Linked DNA regions of Pseudobacteriovorax antillogorgiicola. The protein of the gene in region 1 interacts with the protein of each later gene in a pairwise test. Links are inferred from orthologs where the notes say so. Each region holds a gene or a part of one and is shown in the gene's direction. Other genes may lie near its edges. The genes, in order: B9N89_RS14095 and ftsZ.

Region 1 (10,097 bases):
GGTAAACTCAAAGTCAGACTCAATCCCAATCTAAGCCTAGCTGTCGGTATCCATCAAGCCAACCAAGAAATTGATGAGCAAGTTTACGCTAGGGTGTTTGGTTCAGTGGCTGATCTCGAACTATTCCAGGGAGGCAGCCTTGCTTTACTCGCGACTCTTTAGCCTAATATGCTTTGGGCTTTGCTTCCATGCCTGCAAGGCCGAAGAAGACAAGGCTGACGATGTCATCGCCGAAGAAACGGACCTCATTGATCTCACAATTACCGAGGGTAGTGAAGTCTACGACTATAACGATGATGTTGCGACGATTGGTATTGATAGTCTAGAAAGTAGGTTCCTCTTACGCTTTCCAAGCTTTCTAAATCTATACGAGGAAGATGTCATCATTAGCTCTATTGCAAACTTAGAGATCGAGATCTACGCGGAAGATATTGCAATCAATCCAGCAAATATCCGCCTGAAGTTTTTGGCTCAAGAATGGACACCCTTCGCCAATTGGTATTCTCGCTTTAGCCTGGCAGATGGCTATGATTGGCTCGCAGCTGGTGGTGATTTTTTAGATTTAGACGATGCGACCCCAGATATTGAAGCATCTCAAGGAAATGTCAAAAAACTATCGTTCAACGTTACCGATCAGACTCTAACAACGATCGAAACTGGTACTGTGATTCATGGCTTCGCCCTTGTGATTGAAGAAAGTTCTTTAAACAACCAGCAAGTACTAACGACCTACACATCGAATTCAAATTTCAAACCGAGAGCAATTCTTACCTTCAACAAGCGAGAGATTTTGAATCAATGAGATGGCTCACTCTTTTCTGCATATGTTTGATAGGCTCATGTGAAAGCACCAGTGAATCTGAATCACCACAATTTGATCCCTCAGATATTGTCGAGATTTCTGGAACCTATCTCAACGATGATGGCAGCCCTGCTGCCAGAACCTATATCCACCTTCAAAACTTGAACACCTACGGCTATTACGATCCATTGTATACTAGCGTTGCCGACTTCCTACTAAAATTCTTTCAAAGAGTCGCCTTCTGGCCGTTCCCATTTTACAGCTGGGGTGATAACGACCGCGATAAAACGAGCCCTGGCTATTTTCTCGACGAGATTCGAACCAACGATGTCGGTCAGTTCAACTTCGAAGTCACAGCTGGTAGCTTTGTTCGGGATTCCTCTGGAGCCATCAATATTACACTGATCAACGATGGCGATGAGTCTAGTGACCCCTACGGTCGTTTTACATTTGTTATCAAGGAGCAAGTCAGCGCCTTAGATGAACTGATCCTTTGTAAACTGGAGCCTCTAACCCTAAGCGAAGGCGCTAGCACTATCGACATCAGCTGGCTCGCTCCAAGCTTTACAGTGGAATCCTACCAAATCAAGTTCGCGAATCCCGATGACAATTCTCCGATTTGGGTGTCAAGCGTCGAGGGTACGGAGACTACTATCTCACTACCAAAGTCAATCTTTGCCGACTATTCGGTGCGCTTTGCCATCGAAGCATTCTATCAAATTGATGGAGATAACGAATCACAGCTGAAGAAGTCCTGCCTCACGCCTAGCCAAGAATTTACAATCGCCACACCTACACCGAACTTGGCCGCGAATGCCTATGCCAGCTCACCAAGTATCGACTTCACTATTACATCACTAAGCAACGGCGAGTTCGACGACCCTTGGTACTTCGAAGCATTTGACACAAATACACTGACAATTGATCTTGGCTCTGAAACAACCATTGAAAGTATCAACTTGCATAACCTGATGTTCAGCAGCAGCTCGTCTCAGACGATTGCTATCCAAGGTGCAAGCAGCGGCAACGAATCCGCTGACTTTAGTGAACTTATCGCCACTACTAGTGCGACACGATATATGAGTTTGTCATTGACTAGCCCCGCGACCGTACGCTGGCTGAAAATTATTGCTAGTTCTACACTACTTGATCTTCAAGAAGTCTCGATCCAATAATTCACTTCGACCAGAACTAAACATCAAGTCCTTGGTGAGTCGTGGCCTCTACTTCGGAGCAACCGCTATACGAATGACAGGCCCACGTTCAAACTGCAAACGGTCACCATACTTCAAGCGAATGACACCTCGCTCTCCGTCAAGGGCCAGAATACCGCTCGCACAGTGGTTTTCGATTTCAAGATCCCCCTCTCCATCAAAGTAGCCTTTGGCAACTTCGTTTTTCTGATTGTCGAAGAGGTAAAGCTCGCGCACAACAAATTGCAAGCGATCATCTATAGGATCTAGAGTTTCTCCCCCAGCAGCACTGATAGCCGCGGTGCTTCCAGTAGCCGTTGCGACCCAAAGACCACTGGACTTTTGGATCTCGATTTTATCCTTAAACGTAAGTTTGTAGCGAGTTGTTGAAGCTGGGTTTGAATTCGTATAAAGGAAGTCATTAAGTACAGGGAAAGTGGTGATCTCGGAGCGATCTTCAGCTTTGAAGACTCGGGCATAGATTCTATGACGTGATTGAAAAGTCAAAGTCCCCTGATGGAAGGCATCTAGAATGCTATCCACCTCTTCCAGGCCACCGGCACACAAGTAGCCAACGCTTGACTTGGATGACCGAATACCAATCACCGGGGTATCTGTTTCTACAGCATGACTCGCGGACAAGAGCGTCCCATCGCCTCCCACACTGATGATTGCCCTAAAGTTTCCATCGGGACGCATATCGCCTCGTTGGATCTCCATCATGGGAATCGCAAGTTCCTGCAGTTTTTGCCGAACTCGGTCCAGGCACTCATAGTGCTCGTCATGAGACTCACGCAAAATCTTGATCTGAGCATTGCCCAAACCACCACTCTCAGCTTGGCTCTGGACCACATCACCATGCTGCTCAAGGTTGGTGGGCTTGCGAATGACTAGTACCGTCACAGTTCACCTCATTTTTCCAACGGACCTGAAAAATTCAGCTGAATCTTAGAGCCTACCAGTGGTAGCAGACTCTTGCCAATGATACAGATGCATTTTTCAATCCCGTTTTTGGCTATAGTATACCGCAGGGAACCGCGTCAGCCACTAATAAGAGGGCTGATCGCGGCTTCTTGGTCGACTAAGAGCCCGATTGTGATCTTAAGATCGCATCGTACTGCATATACTCTTCGTTACGATAGATACGATTCGCATCCTCGTAGGTTTTCTTCACATCTTGCGTCAACTTGTTGTACATCCAGAAGGCTTCGAGAAAACGACTGCTATCAGCCAACTGCTCAAGCTCGTCGCTGCTCATTTTCTCAACTTCAGCCCCTTCACGGGACTTGAGACGCAGGATGTAATGGGAGCCACTAGCCTCAACAACTGAATCAGCAACATCACCAGCCTTCTCTAGGCTCAAAGCGGCTTCCTTAAGCTTAGGATCTGAACCGAGGCCACCTGGCAGAAAGCGAGCATTCAATGCGAACTCACCGGTTGTTTTCCATTCAAGGCCAAGCTCTTTGAATACAGCCTCATTACCCGACTTAGCAGCTTCGAGAGCCTTCTCCGCTTGAGCCTTCGCTAGTTCAGGGCGCTTATCCTTGCTGACAAGCTTGCTGGCAATACTTCGTTTTGCATCGTCGAAGCTCGTATTCACTGCTGGCTTCGTATCTTCCACTTTGATGATGTGAAAACCAAACTTACTTTCCACAATATTGCTGATCTCGCCCTTATTCATAGCAAAGGCAGCTTCCGAGAATTCCGGCACCATGTCACCTTTCTTGAAGTAACCTAGATCGCCACCTTTGGTTTTACCACTGGCTTCGTCTGTATACTTCTTGACCACGGCTACGAAGTCGCCAGATTTTGCTTCCTTAAGAACTTTTTCTGCCAAGGCTTTCGCATCTTCTTTCGAACGCTTGGCTGCATCTCCAGTCGCCCGGCTTGCACCTTGGAAAGCAATCAGTACGTGGCGTGCTTTCACTTGAGCTTCTTTATTAAACTCTCTAGGATTCTGGTCGAAGTATTTTCGAACTTTTTCTTCGCCACCATCAGCTAGAAAAGCATCAATATCTTCGTCACTGACGTTGACGTTAACATTGCTAGGATTGACCTGGACAAACTCGACGTTGATCTTGGTATCGGTGAGAAGCTTATCAAGCTTCGCAGCTTCCCGAGAAACCCGATAGGTATCAGTTACAAAAGATCGTAGTTTACTGTTCACCAAGCTGCGGCGAATCTCTTCTGTGAAACTAGCTTCGGTGTGTCGTTGGGAACGAAGGTAGCGTTGGAAAAGCTCTGGATCGAACTTGCCTTGCTCGTTCTGGAAGTACTGCCCCTCAATAATCACATTGGCAACTTCGTCATCTGATGCATAAAGGCCATTGCGAACCGCTTCTTTGTAGTACACAAGCTGGTCAACCAAGCCATTCACGACTGCCTGTGAAATACCCAATTTGACTGGGTCAAAGTTATCTTTAAATTGCTGCTGCGCCTGTTGTGTGCGATTGATATGAGCACGGCGGAACTCCAGGGCTGAAACATCCATCCCGTCTACGCTTGCAGCCACTCCCGAGGGTCCGATCAAACGGTTGCCACTAGGCTCGCAAACTCCAAAGAACGTCATAGCGCCCACTGCCAAAGCAAGGATGACGTATGCAGGAATATTGCGTTTTAGTTTCCCCGAATCTAGGTCGCTTATATCCTTACCCTTCCAGCTAAACATTCCAGTTCCTTTCTATACCTTTGCTCAATACATTAATGTTTTACGATGGTTCCAGTCTTGTCCCAGGTCACAAACTAACTTGATTGACAGGGTAAAGCCTAGCAGTTCGTGATGATAATCACCCAAGAACCGTCTCCGCAAGGAGCTTCTCATTGGAAGCCGATTTGCAAAGCATTTATGTGTAGCACAAATTCCCACTATAATATAAGCCCTTAGGCTCACTTATTACGATAGGTATGTCAACTAGGTTTTCCTAGTCTTGTCTCTCGTTAGGAACGGGGGAATGGCCTATGCGGAAGGAATCCATTTTCCTTGTCTTAAGAGGAAAAAAATACAACTCTTTGTTTGGACGCGACAAGGGTTCGTGGTTTAATATAAACACTGGCTAGTGCAATTACGACAGGAGACACAGAATGATATTCGACTGGTTGGCTGGTATGTTTTCGAACGATCTCGCTATAGACCTTGGAACAGCCAACACTCTTGTTTATGTCAAGGGCAAAGGAATTGTGACAAACGAGCCGTCTGTGGTAGCTGTTCAACGAGACGTCCGCGGCGGAAAGAAAATATTGGCAGTTGGTAAGGAAGCAAAGGACATGTTAGGCCGGACCCCTGGTTCGATCGTAGCTGTTCGCCCCATGAAGGACGGTGTGATTGCCGACTTCGAAATCACTGAAGCGATGCTTCGATATTTTATCGAGCGAGCCCATAATCGTCGCACTATGGTGAAGCCACGAATCATAATCTGTGTCCCTTACGGCATCACCGAAGTCGAGAAGCGCGCTGTCAAAGAATCTGCTGAGTCTGCCGGTGCTCGTGAAGTTCATCTGATCGAAGAACCTATGGCTGCGGCAATTGGTGCTGGCCTTCCGATTTCGGAACCCAGTGGCAATATGATCGTCGACATCGGTGGAGGCACGACGGAAGTCGCTGTCATCTCATTGGCTGGTATTGTCTATTCCAAGTCCGTTAGAGTTGGCGGCGATAAGATGGATGAAGCCATCGTCAACTATTTGAAGCGAAAATATAATCTTCTGATCGGCGAAAGAACCGCCGAGCAAATCAAAATCGCCATCGGCACGGCCTATCCTGATGAAGAGATCCAGACCATGCACGTGAAAGGTCGCGATTTGGTGGCTGGTATACCCAAGACGATCGAAGTAGCCTCCGAAGAAATCAGAGAAGCTATTGCAGAACCTGTGAACACAATTGTCGAGACAGTGCGCATCGCTCTAGAGAAAACACCTCCTGAACTTGCTGCTGACATCGTAGACAAAGGTATCGTCCTCGCAGGTGGAGGAGCGTTGATCAAGAACCTTGATATCCTCCTTCGCGAAGAAACAGGGCTCCCCATCATGATCGCAGAAGACCCTTTGACAGCGGTTGTTCTCGGTAGCGGTAAAGCTCTCGACCAGATCGATATCCTCAGCGATGTGACGTTAACCTAGTGCCCGAGTCAACTAATCGGATCGATGTTTGGATGAGGCACAAGCCGCTGGCTGCGGATCAGTGCTCCTTCGAAAGGAAGCACTGTCTGTACGATGGGAATCCGTCTCTAACAAATATATCAATTTCGCTTGGCTCTAGATTGGTCGGAACATGATAACTCCTCGCACCCGTATATTTTGGCGATTGGTTTTGATTTCATCACTCCTTTCGCCTTTCGTTTTTTTCGCATCAAGCATGCAGCCTTGGAGCACGACAAGCAGCCTTGGAATGCTTCTCCAAGAGGTCGCCTACCCATTTGAATACGCCTGGAACACCACAACAGGCTTTGTATCATCCACCTGGCGACACTATATTGCCCTTAGTGAAACTGCTAAGGAAAACACTGATCTTCGTAGTGAAATCAACGGCCTTAAAACCAAGATTCTAGATTACGATGAAAAGGTTCAAGAAATATCCAGGCTCCGAAAGCTATTGGGTTTCGTTCAGCACTACGATCAGCGACACCTAGTTGCCGAGGTTATCGGCAGCTCCAAAGACTCTGCATTTCGATCCTTAAGGATCAACAAAGGGGAGTGGGATGGTGCACGGGTAGGCATGCCTATTGTGACCGCTGATGGGGTAGTCGGACGCATCATTCGCACGGGCCAGAAATTCTCCGACGTTCACCTTTTATCGGACTCTAACTTTAATATCGATATCCTACTCCAAAGGACCCGGGTTCGAGGGGTCCTCCAAGGCTATGGCAGCCATGCTATACTGACGCTCAACAGGCGAGCTGAGATTCGGATCGGCGACACGGTGATTACATCAGGAATTGTCGGCGGCTTTCCCAAAGGCCTACCTGTTGGCCGAGTGGTAAAAATTAGCTACGAATCCGATCATATCTCGCAGTCGATCAAGGTCGAGCCTTGGGTTGATTTCGAGCGAGTGGAGGAGGTTATCGTGCTTGAAACTCACGATCCAGAAATCCAGAAAATTATCGAGAGTGCTGGTAAGGATTGGTTTAAGAGGCAAACTGGCAATGGAGAAGGCTAATGTCGAAGGGTTGCGCCCCAACCCAACTATAGTGCAATTCAAACGCTTTCTCCAAGAATTGCGGCCACGACCCAATTCGGGTTACTTCTATCGCGACGTCTTTTATCTCGTAGCGATTGGCTTTATCCAAAATACCATAGTACCCGCGCTGTCGGTGCTGGGGATCACCATAGATCTGATGACACCATGGATCGTGATCACCGCTATCCGCCAAAACGCCCTCCCTGCAACGGCCCTAGCTTTTATCGCTGCTCTGATACTGGAGATGCGCTCTACGGTGCCCGCGGGAATGTATTTAGTCATCTATTGGATCACGGTGAACCTCATCATACAAGTGCGCCTAGCCCTTTCTTGGCGCCATCGTATTCCTTGGTTTGTCACCTATCTGCTGGCTGCTGTGTGGGTCCATCTATTCGAAGTTTTTGTTGTATTTATGAGCCGAGGTATGGAGAGCATGACCTTGGTTTTCACAATCCAGCAGATTGTTAAAATTGTCACTGCTGTTGCTTTTGGAATGTTTATCTGCCAAGAGTGGCTAAGGTTTGATGCTGAAGAGCCGGTACCGCAATGAAACGTATTTTTAATCAAGAAAGCATCCTTGTTGAAAACCGCTTTATATGGGCGAGTCTTATTGTTGTTACGATTGCTGGCTCGCTTTTGTTCAGGCTCTGGTTTTTGCAGATCTATAAAGGCGACTATTATCAGAGCGTTTCTGAGCGCAATCGAGTGCGACGTATCGAGATCCCGGCCCGTCGTGGCATTATTTACGATCGTCATGGGGAAGTTCTGATCGGCAACCGGCCATTCTATGATCTGGTCTATATTCCTCAGTATGTTCAGGATAAGGACACTACGTTTAAGGTCTTATCTCGTCTTTTGCACGTGCCCGTTAGTAGCTTTGAAAAACGCCTGCGATCGGGTCGTGGTCGACCTAAGTTCTTGCCGATCAGCCTCAAACGCAACCTGTCTCAACACGAGGTCTCCACGATTGAAGCTAACAAAGTATTCCTACCCGGGATCGAGGTCCGCGTCGCCCCCAGGCGGGACTATACTCCAGAGATTCCTCCTCACATGGTGGGCTATCTGCGAGAGATCGATCAAGAAACTTTGGAAAGCCTCAATGATAAGCTGGGCGATAACCCCTACCTACCAGGAGACCTTGTCGGCAAGCAAGGTTTAGAATCCGAATGGGAGTCCTATCTTCGGGGTAAACGCGGTTATCGCCTCATACAGGTGGATGCCTATGGTCGCCAGACCCAAAACTCCGATCAAGAGTGGCAATTTCCTAAAGTATCGGCGACCCCTGGGTCTGATTTGATCCTTACAATCGACAAAGAGCTTCAAAAATCAGTGAAAGAGGCATTTAATGGTAAGTTCGGAGCCGTGGTGGTTCTCGATCCGCGAACGGGTGAAATCTTAGCCCAAGTGAGCGAGCCAGGGTTTGACCCCGAGATGATGCAAACAGGGCTGTCTCAAGAAGACTGGCGGAGGCTCACAAGCAACCCCTTTAAGCCATTCCTCGATAAAACAACAGGAGGCGAATTCCCTCCAGGGAGTATCTACAAGCCTGTGGTTGCCGCTGCCGCTCTGGAAGAGAAGGTCATCAACACAAGTACGACCTATCACTGCCCAGGATTCTTTACCTTAGGGGATCGCACTTTCCATTGCCACAACCGGGGTGGTCATGGCCTCGTTAACCTTCGCAAGGCCTTGGTCAATTCCTGCGATGTCTTCTTTTATCATGTTGGTGTGGAACTCGGGGTCGACCAGATTGCTCGTTATGCTAAAGCTTTTGGCCTAGGTGAACGACTCGGCGTCAACCTCAATACGGAGCGCCCTGGGCTTATCCCCACCTCCGCTTGGAAGCAGTTAGTTCATCGTTTTCCCTGGACAAAGGGCGACACTCCAAACATCTCCATTGGCCAAGGCTACAACCTCATGACACCGATGCAGATGGCAAACCTCTATGCGGCCCTTGCTAACTCGGGAGATGTTTGGCGACCGTTTCTGGTACGTAGTGTGACGAATCACATCGGTGAAACCGTGCTTGAAAAGCGCCCCGAAAAAATTAAAACCGTGGATATCGTCAGTCCCAAAACCTTTGCCACCATGCGAAAAATCTTGGGCTATGTGGTTACCGATCCCAAAGGGACTGGGAAAAAAGCTGCTGTCCCCGGGCAGACGGTTGCGGGTAAAACCGGGTCGGCTCAGGTGGTCGGACTTAAGAAGAACCGGAACCAGGATGACGTGAGTCGCAAGTGGAAGGAACACGCAATTTTCACTGCATTTTCCCCTGTTGAGAACGCTGAAATCGCTGTCGCTGTTGTATCTCAAAATGACAAGATTGGTGGTGGTGGCCGCGCTGCTGCCCCCATCGCTGGTAAGATCATCCAGCGCTACTGGGAGTTAAAAGACATCCGCAAAGCTCGAAAAATCGCCCTAAAAAAACAAAATGAGGCCGACCATGCCAAGCAATAGCAAAGTATTCCGTTTGGGAGAGGATAGCCTCAAAAAATCATCCGGTCATCAAGTGAGCTTCCTGGTGCTGGTTTTCTTAGCTTTGTTGTCTATTGGTTTGATCAACTTATACAGCGCCAGTGGTGGCAATCATTACTTCTGGGCCCAGCTTCGCAATATGGCAGTTACGGTAGGAGCATTTTTTATCTGTGGCTGGCTGGTTCCTATTAAAAAAGTGAATTCCTATGCCTACTGGATTGTAGGTACAATTTGCCTCATGCTTCTAGTAGTCCTTGCTCTCGGGCGGATTGCAGGAGGTGCCCAGCGTTGGATTTCCTTGGGGCCGATTGGCTTTCAGCCATCAGAATTTGCCAAACTGGGCACAGCAATTGTGGTGGCTCGATTCTTTGCAACCCATAAGAGCGATCTACCCTATCGCATCAGAGACCTTAGCCCGATTCTAGCCATTGTCGGCTTGATCTTTGCGATGATA
Region 2 (5,377 bases), on another replicon or contig:
CTCGATAGACAGGAAACTAGATCTCGATAACGAGCAAAGTGTTGTCATGAGTGAGAGAAATAATGAGGTCCTTCAAGAGGCCCTTCTACTAATCAATGATGGTTTGCGCTACAATATAAGGTACAAGGCAATTCACTTCGATTCATTTCGAGGTTTTCAAGTTTTGTTGTTTGACAAACGCATTCGCGTTGAAATGGGCCGTCGCCCCTTTAATAAGAGATATATCAAACTCGAAAAAATACTTTCAAACCTCTCCAAGAAACGAGTAAATACAGCCCGCATAGAGCTGGATTACCAAGGGAAGGCTTTTATAAAAGAATCTACCTTATAAGGACAACGAGTGGCTCGTTCTAAACAAATCTTTGCTCTCGACCTAGGTACAACAAAATTCTGTCTTGCAGCTTTACATCAATCTGCAGGAAGACCAGATATTCAAGTATGTGAAGTGCCAGCTCTTGGAATGAAACGGGGGATGCTGGTTGATTTTGAAGAAGCCTCCCGCGCCCTCAACAAACTTGTTGAAGAAGCAGAGGCACGTTTCAAATGCGATATCCGTCGTGTTGTAGTTGGTGTCGCTGGCAGTCATTTGAAAAGTCGTACTGTGACTGGAAACATGGAGATTCAAGATAGCCTTATTAAGACGATTCATGTGCAAAGCCTAACAGTCGACGTGGAAAATCAGTGTCGCTCCTCTCATCGTGAAATTCTTCACTGCATTCCCATACACTTCGATGTTGATAGTCGGGATTCTGTTAATAACCCTATTGGTCTCTCTGGGTCTCATCTCTCAGGCAGCTTTTTTGTCATAGACGCCGATCGTTCATACCTAAAAGACATGATAAGACTTTGCAATCACTGCGGCCTTGAAGTTTGCCAACTCTATTCCGAACCCTTTGCTTCAGCGTCAGTGACCGTTGACGATCAACTCAAAAACCTAGGTGTTGCCCTTGCTGATATCGGCGGTGGAACCACCGATGGAATTATATTCCAACATGGTAGACCAGTTAGTATGTTTACCATCAATACAGCTGGTAATCATATGCATCGAGATCTATCCGTTGGTCTCAATATTCCCCTCTCCGATGGCCTCAGGATTAAGGAGCATTACGGCCTAACAGATTTACCAGGATTTCTGGACCTAAAAGATATCCATGGAACACTGGTTCGTTTTTCAGATCAGCGAATTCGCGGTATTTTGGAGGCAAGGATCTTGGAGCTTGGTAAATTTATGTTCCACTCACTCGTTGACCATCAAGGCAACTTAGGTGGAGGAATCCTTTTCACAGGTGGAGGCAGTTATCTCAAGGGAATTGATAAATTCTTAGGTGCAAAGTTCGGAGTTTCTGTAAAATCGCAACAACCCCACATTTCACTCGGGATGTCCCACGACTGGGAGTATCCTGCAACTTACGCAACAGTGATCGGTCTTATCAATCTTGAAATTGGTCGGCGTAAGATTCTTCACGATGAATCCAGTGCTTCTTGGCCCAAGCGCTACGTTTACCAATTTGTGAACTGGATTCGGGAGCTATCCTAGAAGCTACGGCAAGATCTTGTTCCTAAGAACTCAAATTAATCAATTTGACACCCTAAGTCATTCCTTCCTATAATTGCAAAGATCACCCAAAAAATTCCAATCTCGCTGGGAGAGCACCATGACGTTCGATCCTGAAAACTTCGTCCCGCCTGCCGCCAATATTAAGGTTATCGGCATCGGTGGAGGCGGTGGCAATGCCGTCAATACCATGATTCGGACCAATATCGAGGGCGTAGAGTTTATAGCTGCCAATACTGATGTCCAAGCATTACGGTTCTCACTTGCCGAGCGCAAGATTCAGATAGGTAAGGAACTCACAAAGGGTCTTGGTGCTGGGGCTGACCCTGATATTGGACGAGATGCTATGCTAGAAGACCGTCATGCGATTGCAGAAGCGTTGCAAGGCTCACATATGGTCTTTGTCACTGCTGGTATGGGTGGTGGAACAGGGACAGGTGGTGCAGCGATCGTGGCTCAAGTTGCTCGTGAGCAGGGGGCACTCACAGTTGGAGTCGTGACAAGGCCATTCGCGTTTGAGGGCAAACGCCGTCGCAAGCACGCCGAAGAAGGCATTCAGAGACTAAAAGAAAATGTCGATACCCTCATAACAATTCCGAATCAGAGGCTTCTTCAGGTAGCTAGTCCCGATTTGAGTATGATTGACGCTTTCCGGATGGCTGATAATGTCTTGGTAAATGCCGTTAAAGGCATCTCAGATATTATCAATATTCCAGGTACGGTGAATGTTGATTTCGCTGATGTAAAAACAGTTATGGCGAGCATGGGAATGGCCTTGATGGGCATCGGTGAAGCAGAAGGCGAAGGTCGGGCCCCAGAGGCGGCACGTCGTGCCATCCAATCACCACTTCTCGAAGATGTTGACATTGAAGGGGCGACAGGAATTCTCATCAACATTACAGCAGGGGAAAATGTATCGTTGATGGAGGTCAACGAGGCCTGCTCCATAGTGCAAGAGGCAGCCCATGAAGATGCCAATATTATCTTTGGTGCCGTGATCGATGAAGACATCGGGCAAAAATTGAGGGTCACAGTCATCGCTACAGGGTTTCCCATTGACGATGAACTGGAAACACCAGACAAGACAAGCCTCCAAGGGGCATTGCGGGCTCAACCAGATCCTGCATTTTCTCTCTCTAGCCCTGAAGAGAGTCACAAGCAAGAAAGCTTGGAACTTAAACAAACACCCCTATTTGATGATGATCTAGAAGATGGTTCTGAGCCAGAGCCTACACCAGTATTAGCAGATAAAGACCTAGAGCAGAGTAAGACCAGAATCGAAGGCGCACGATCTAGTAAGGAGCAGGAAGCTGAGTTCGAGATCAATAGCGAACAAGACGATATGGACAAGAAAATTGACGCTGCCCTTAAGATTGCTGAAAAGCTGAGTCAGGAAACTAAGGCGGAATCCGATGATGAACTAGATGTTCCTTCTTTTCTCCGTGGGGAAAGCCGAGACCTTAGCCTTAGCTAAGGTTGAATTAAACACCACTGGGGCAAGATGATCACTTCGAGATAGCACCGAGAGCTTCTCGAAACCCTCTTGTTTTCTTTAGTAGCACTCCCGAGATAGGGTTATCTGTCTCGGTATTGCTATCCCGGATATTAGCAATCGATAGGTAGTCCTTTACCTTCGGGCCCGAAGGTGAATAATGCTCCCCTCGCCTTTCGAAAATTGGTACCAGGCTATTTCCAAGCGAACCCCTCAGCTGTATTCGAGCACCTTTTGAAAATTTTTCCGATACCAAACGAAAAATATCCTCTACCCGCAGGTCATCTGGGCCAGCAACCTCTACAATCGCCGAAGGTTGCTCCATTTCGTACTCGCTGGCATCGCCAAGTATCTGACATAGGTCATCGATATGAACAGGAGCAATTTTATCATCGACCCGTGGGACAGGGTACACCCCAGGGAACTTCATTACATTCATCACGGACTTAATGAATTGATCGTGGGCTGAATCTGGATGGTACACTAGATTGCTTCGTACGATGATTTTTTCAGGGACCTTGGAATTTAGGACGGCGACTTCGGCAAGGTATTTCTCTTTAAGGAATGGTAGCTTTGCCCGACGATTGGCACCAACTGCGCTTAAGAAGATGATTCTCTTAGTTTCAGCTTTTTCCATTGCCGTAAGTAAGTTACTCAAAAGTCGCACGTTGGTACTACATCGCTTATAGCTTGGGTCAAACTTTATCTCATCGGATGAGCCCATGAAGTTATTTTCCCAGGCTAGAAAAATAACAGTTTCTACTCCTCTCAAAGGAGCTGCAAGGAGGTCAACAGAACCAAGGTCTGAGCATACAGGAAATACATTGGGATAAGGTTCCGGTAGACGCATATGATACATGGAGACAACTGAATGACCTCGATCGGCTAAGAATGGCACGAGGTGACGCCCGATAAACCCTGACCCCCCCGCCACCAGTATAGCGTCCTCAGCAGAATCCGTTCGTGTCACGTCTTGTTTGTTTTTTCCCACATCATCCCTCGGCAACGTTTTGATCCAGTAGCTTACGGCTAACTCAATGCGTTCAATGAACTCTCACCATTATAGACAGTGCATGTCTTTTTTGCCACTGCCTCCCAAGATAGAAGCTTATGGAAGGCTGAAGAGGTTTTGCTCTGCCAGCGGCTGTAATCACAAAACAAGGCTTCAAGGGCGTCGGCCCAATCTCTTGCGTGTGCATAGGGACTCATACCGATTCCCCCATCTCCAACGACCTCATCAATTCCGCTACCGCTGCAGTACAGAATAGGTTTTCCGTTGGCAAGGGCTTCGGCTGCTGGAAGGCAAAAGCCCTCTAACTTGCTACCATGGATCAGCACATCAGCGGATGACAGTAACGCATCTAAGGAAGTCTGAGCTATTCCCGCGTGAATTCTGAGGCGTTGTCCGCCAAGCTGTGGCACCCCGTGCTTACTGAGCCAGCATGCCCCCTTCTTATCAGTGATCCAATCGATCTCGTATTCCCTGTCCAAAAGAGAGAGGGTTGAGACCACACGGTCGAAGCCTTTATAAGGCTCATACCGTGAGATCTTTATGAGCCTTTTCGACACTGTTCCACGTGAAACACTGCCTTTCCACTTGGTTCGACCATTCGGTATATAGACAAGCTTTTTAGAGCTTTCTGGAAACAAGTCTGCCAGCACTTTGAGCGTCCATTGAGATACGCAGATCACGATGTCTGCATCTGATATTGCTCGCGGCATCAAAAATTTCATCTGTTCTCTTAGAGTCCATGACACTTCCTTTGGCGCAATAAGTGGTATCGCATCGTGCACTGTCAAAACTCTGAGGCCACCAATCTCAGACGGCGGTACATTGAAATTGCTCAAGCCGTGAAATACATCGACTTTCTGGTCTAGACTTGTGATGCTTTTGAGAATCTGATGAGGATAAAGAAGTTTTCCGGGGAGAGTCTTATTCGAAAAGACCTGCGATAAACCTAAATGCTCGATCGGCCCGTACCCGAGGATGATTGGGTATCGCCCCGAATTTTTCAATTGTTGAGCTAGGTAAAAACCATGACGGCCGATACCTGAGTATCGACCCCCTAGTCCATAGCCATCCCATACAATGTTTTGAGTCATAGTAATGGCTCCCCCCTTGCACCTTAGAGCTACTTAGGAGGATACTGGCTTATGATTTTAACTTGCAACAGACTTTGCGACTTTAATGCGGTACTCAGCTTCCTTCAAAGCCTTTGTAGACTTATCAATGTCACCTTGGTCCTTCTTACCTTCCAGTGCGAGTAGCGCTTCCTTGCGGGCTTCCTCAGCAGCTTCCAGCTGAATTTCCTTCTGTGACTCGACAATAT

Evidence for each region.
Region 2: the proteins of B9N89_RS14095 (region 1) and ftsZ interact in binary tests that used the Escherichia coli proteins (3 or more experiments, as listed by UniProt). The link is inferred for Pseudobacteriovorax antillogorgiicola from one-to-one orthologs.

The regions. Positions count from the first base shown.
Region 1 is NZ_FWZT01000010.1:787-10,883, forward strand. What follows is about bases 4,171-7,093. They hold B9N89_RS14095 (rod shape-determining protein), read left to right. Parts: upstream 4,171-5,076; coding sequence 5,077-6,111; downstream 6,112-7,093. Other genes in these bases: B9N89_RS14090 (peptidylprolyl isomerase), read right to left, coding at 4,171-4,663; mreC (rod shape-determining protein MreC), read left to right, coding at 6,347-7,093. Also shown: B9N89_RS14070 (hypothetical protein), read left to right, coding at 1-162; B9N89_RS14075 (hypothetical protein), read left to right, coding at 140-802; B9N89_RS14080 (hypothetical protein), read left to right, coding at 799-1,977; B9N89_RS14085 (NAD(+)/NADH kinase), read right to left, coding at 2,026-2,898; more of B9N89_RS14090, read right to left, coding at 3,077-4,170; more of mreC, read left to right, coding at 7,094-7,147; B9N89_RS14105 (hypothetical protein), read left to right, coding at 7,134-7,718; mrdA (penicillin-binding protein 2), read left to right, coding at 7,715-9,625; rod shape-determining protein RodA, read left to right, coding at 9,612-10,097. UniProt on the Escherichia coli protein: Forms membrane-associated dynamic filaments that are essential for cell shape determination. Acts by regulating cell wall synthesis and cell elongation, and thus cell shape.
Region 2 is NZ_FWZT01000001.1:416,354-421,730, forward strand. Bases 963-3,842 are described here. They hold ftsZ (cell division protein FtsZ), read left to right. Parts: upstream 963-1,655; coding sequence 1,656-3,029; downstream 3,030-3,842. Other genes in these bases: ftsA (cell division protein FtsA), read left to right, coding at 963-1,537; B9N89_RS02085 (SDR family oxidoreductase), read right to left, coding at 3,061-3,842. In the rest of the region: B9N89_RS02070 (cell division protein FtsQ/DivIB), read left to right, coding at 1-331; more of ftsA, read left to right, coding at 341-962; more of B9N89_RS02085, read right to left, coding at 3,843-4,017; B9N89_RS02090 (glycosyltransferase family 4 protein), read right to left, coding at 4,077-5,150; atpC (ATP synthase F1 subunit epsilon), read right to left, coding at 5,208-5,377. UniProt on the Escherichia coli protein: Essential cell division protein that forms a contractile ring structure (Z ring) at the future cell division site. The regulation of the ring assembly controls the timing and the location of cell division.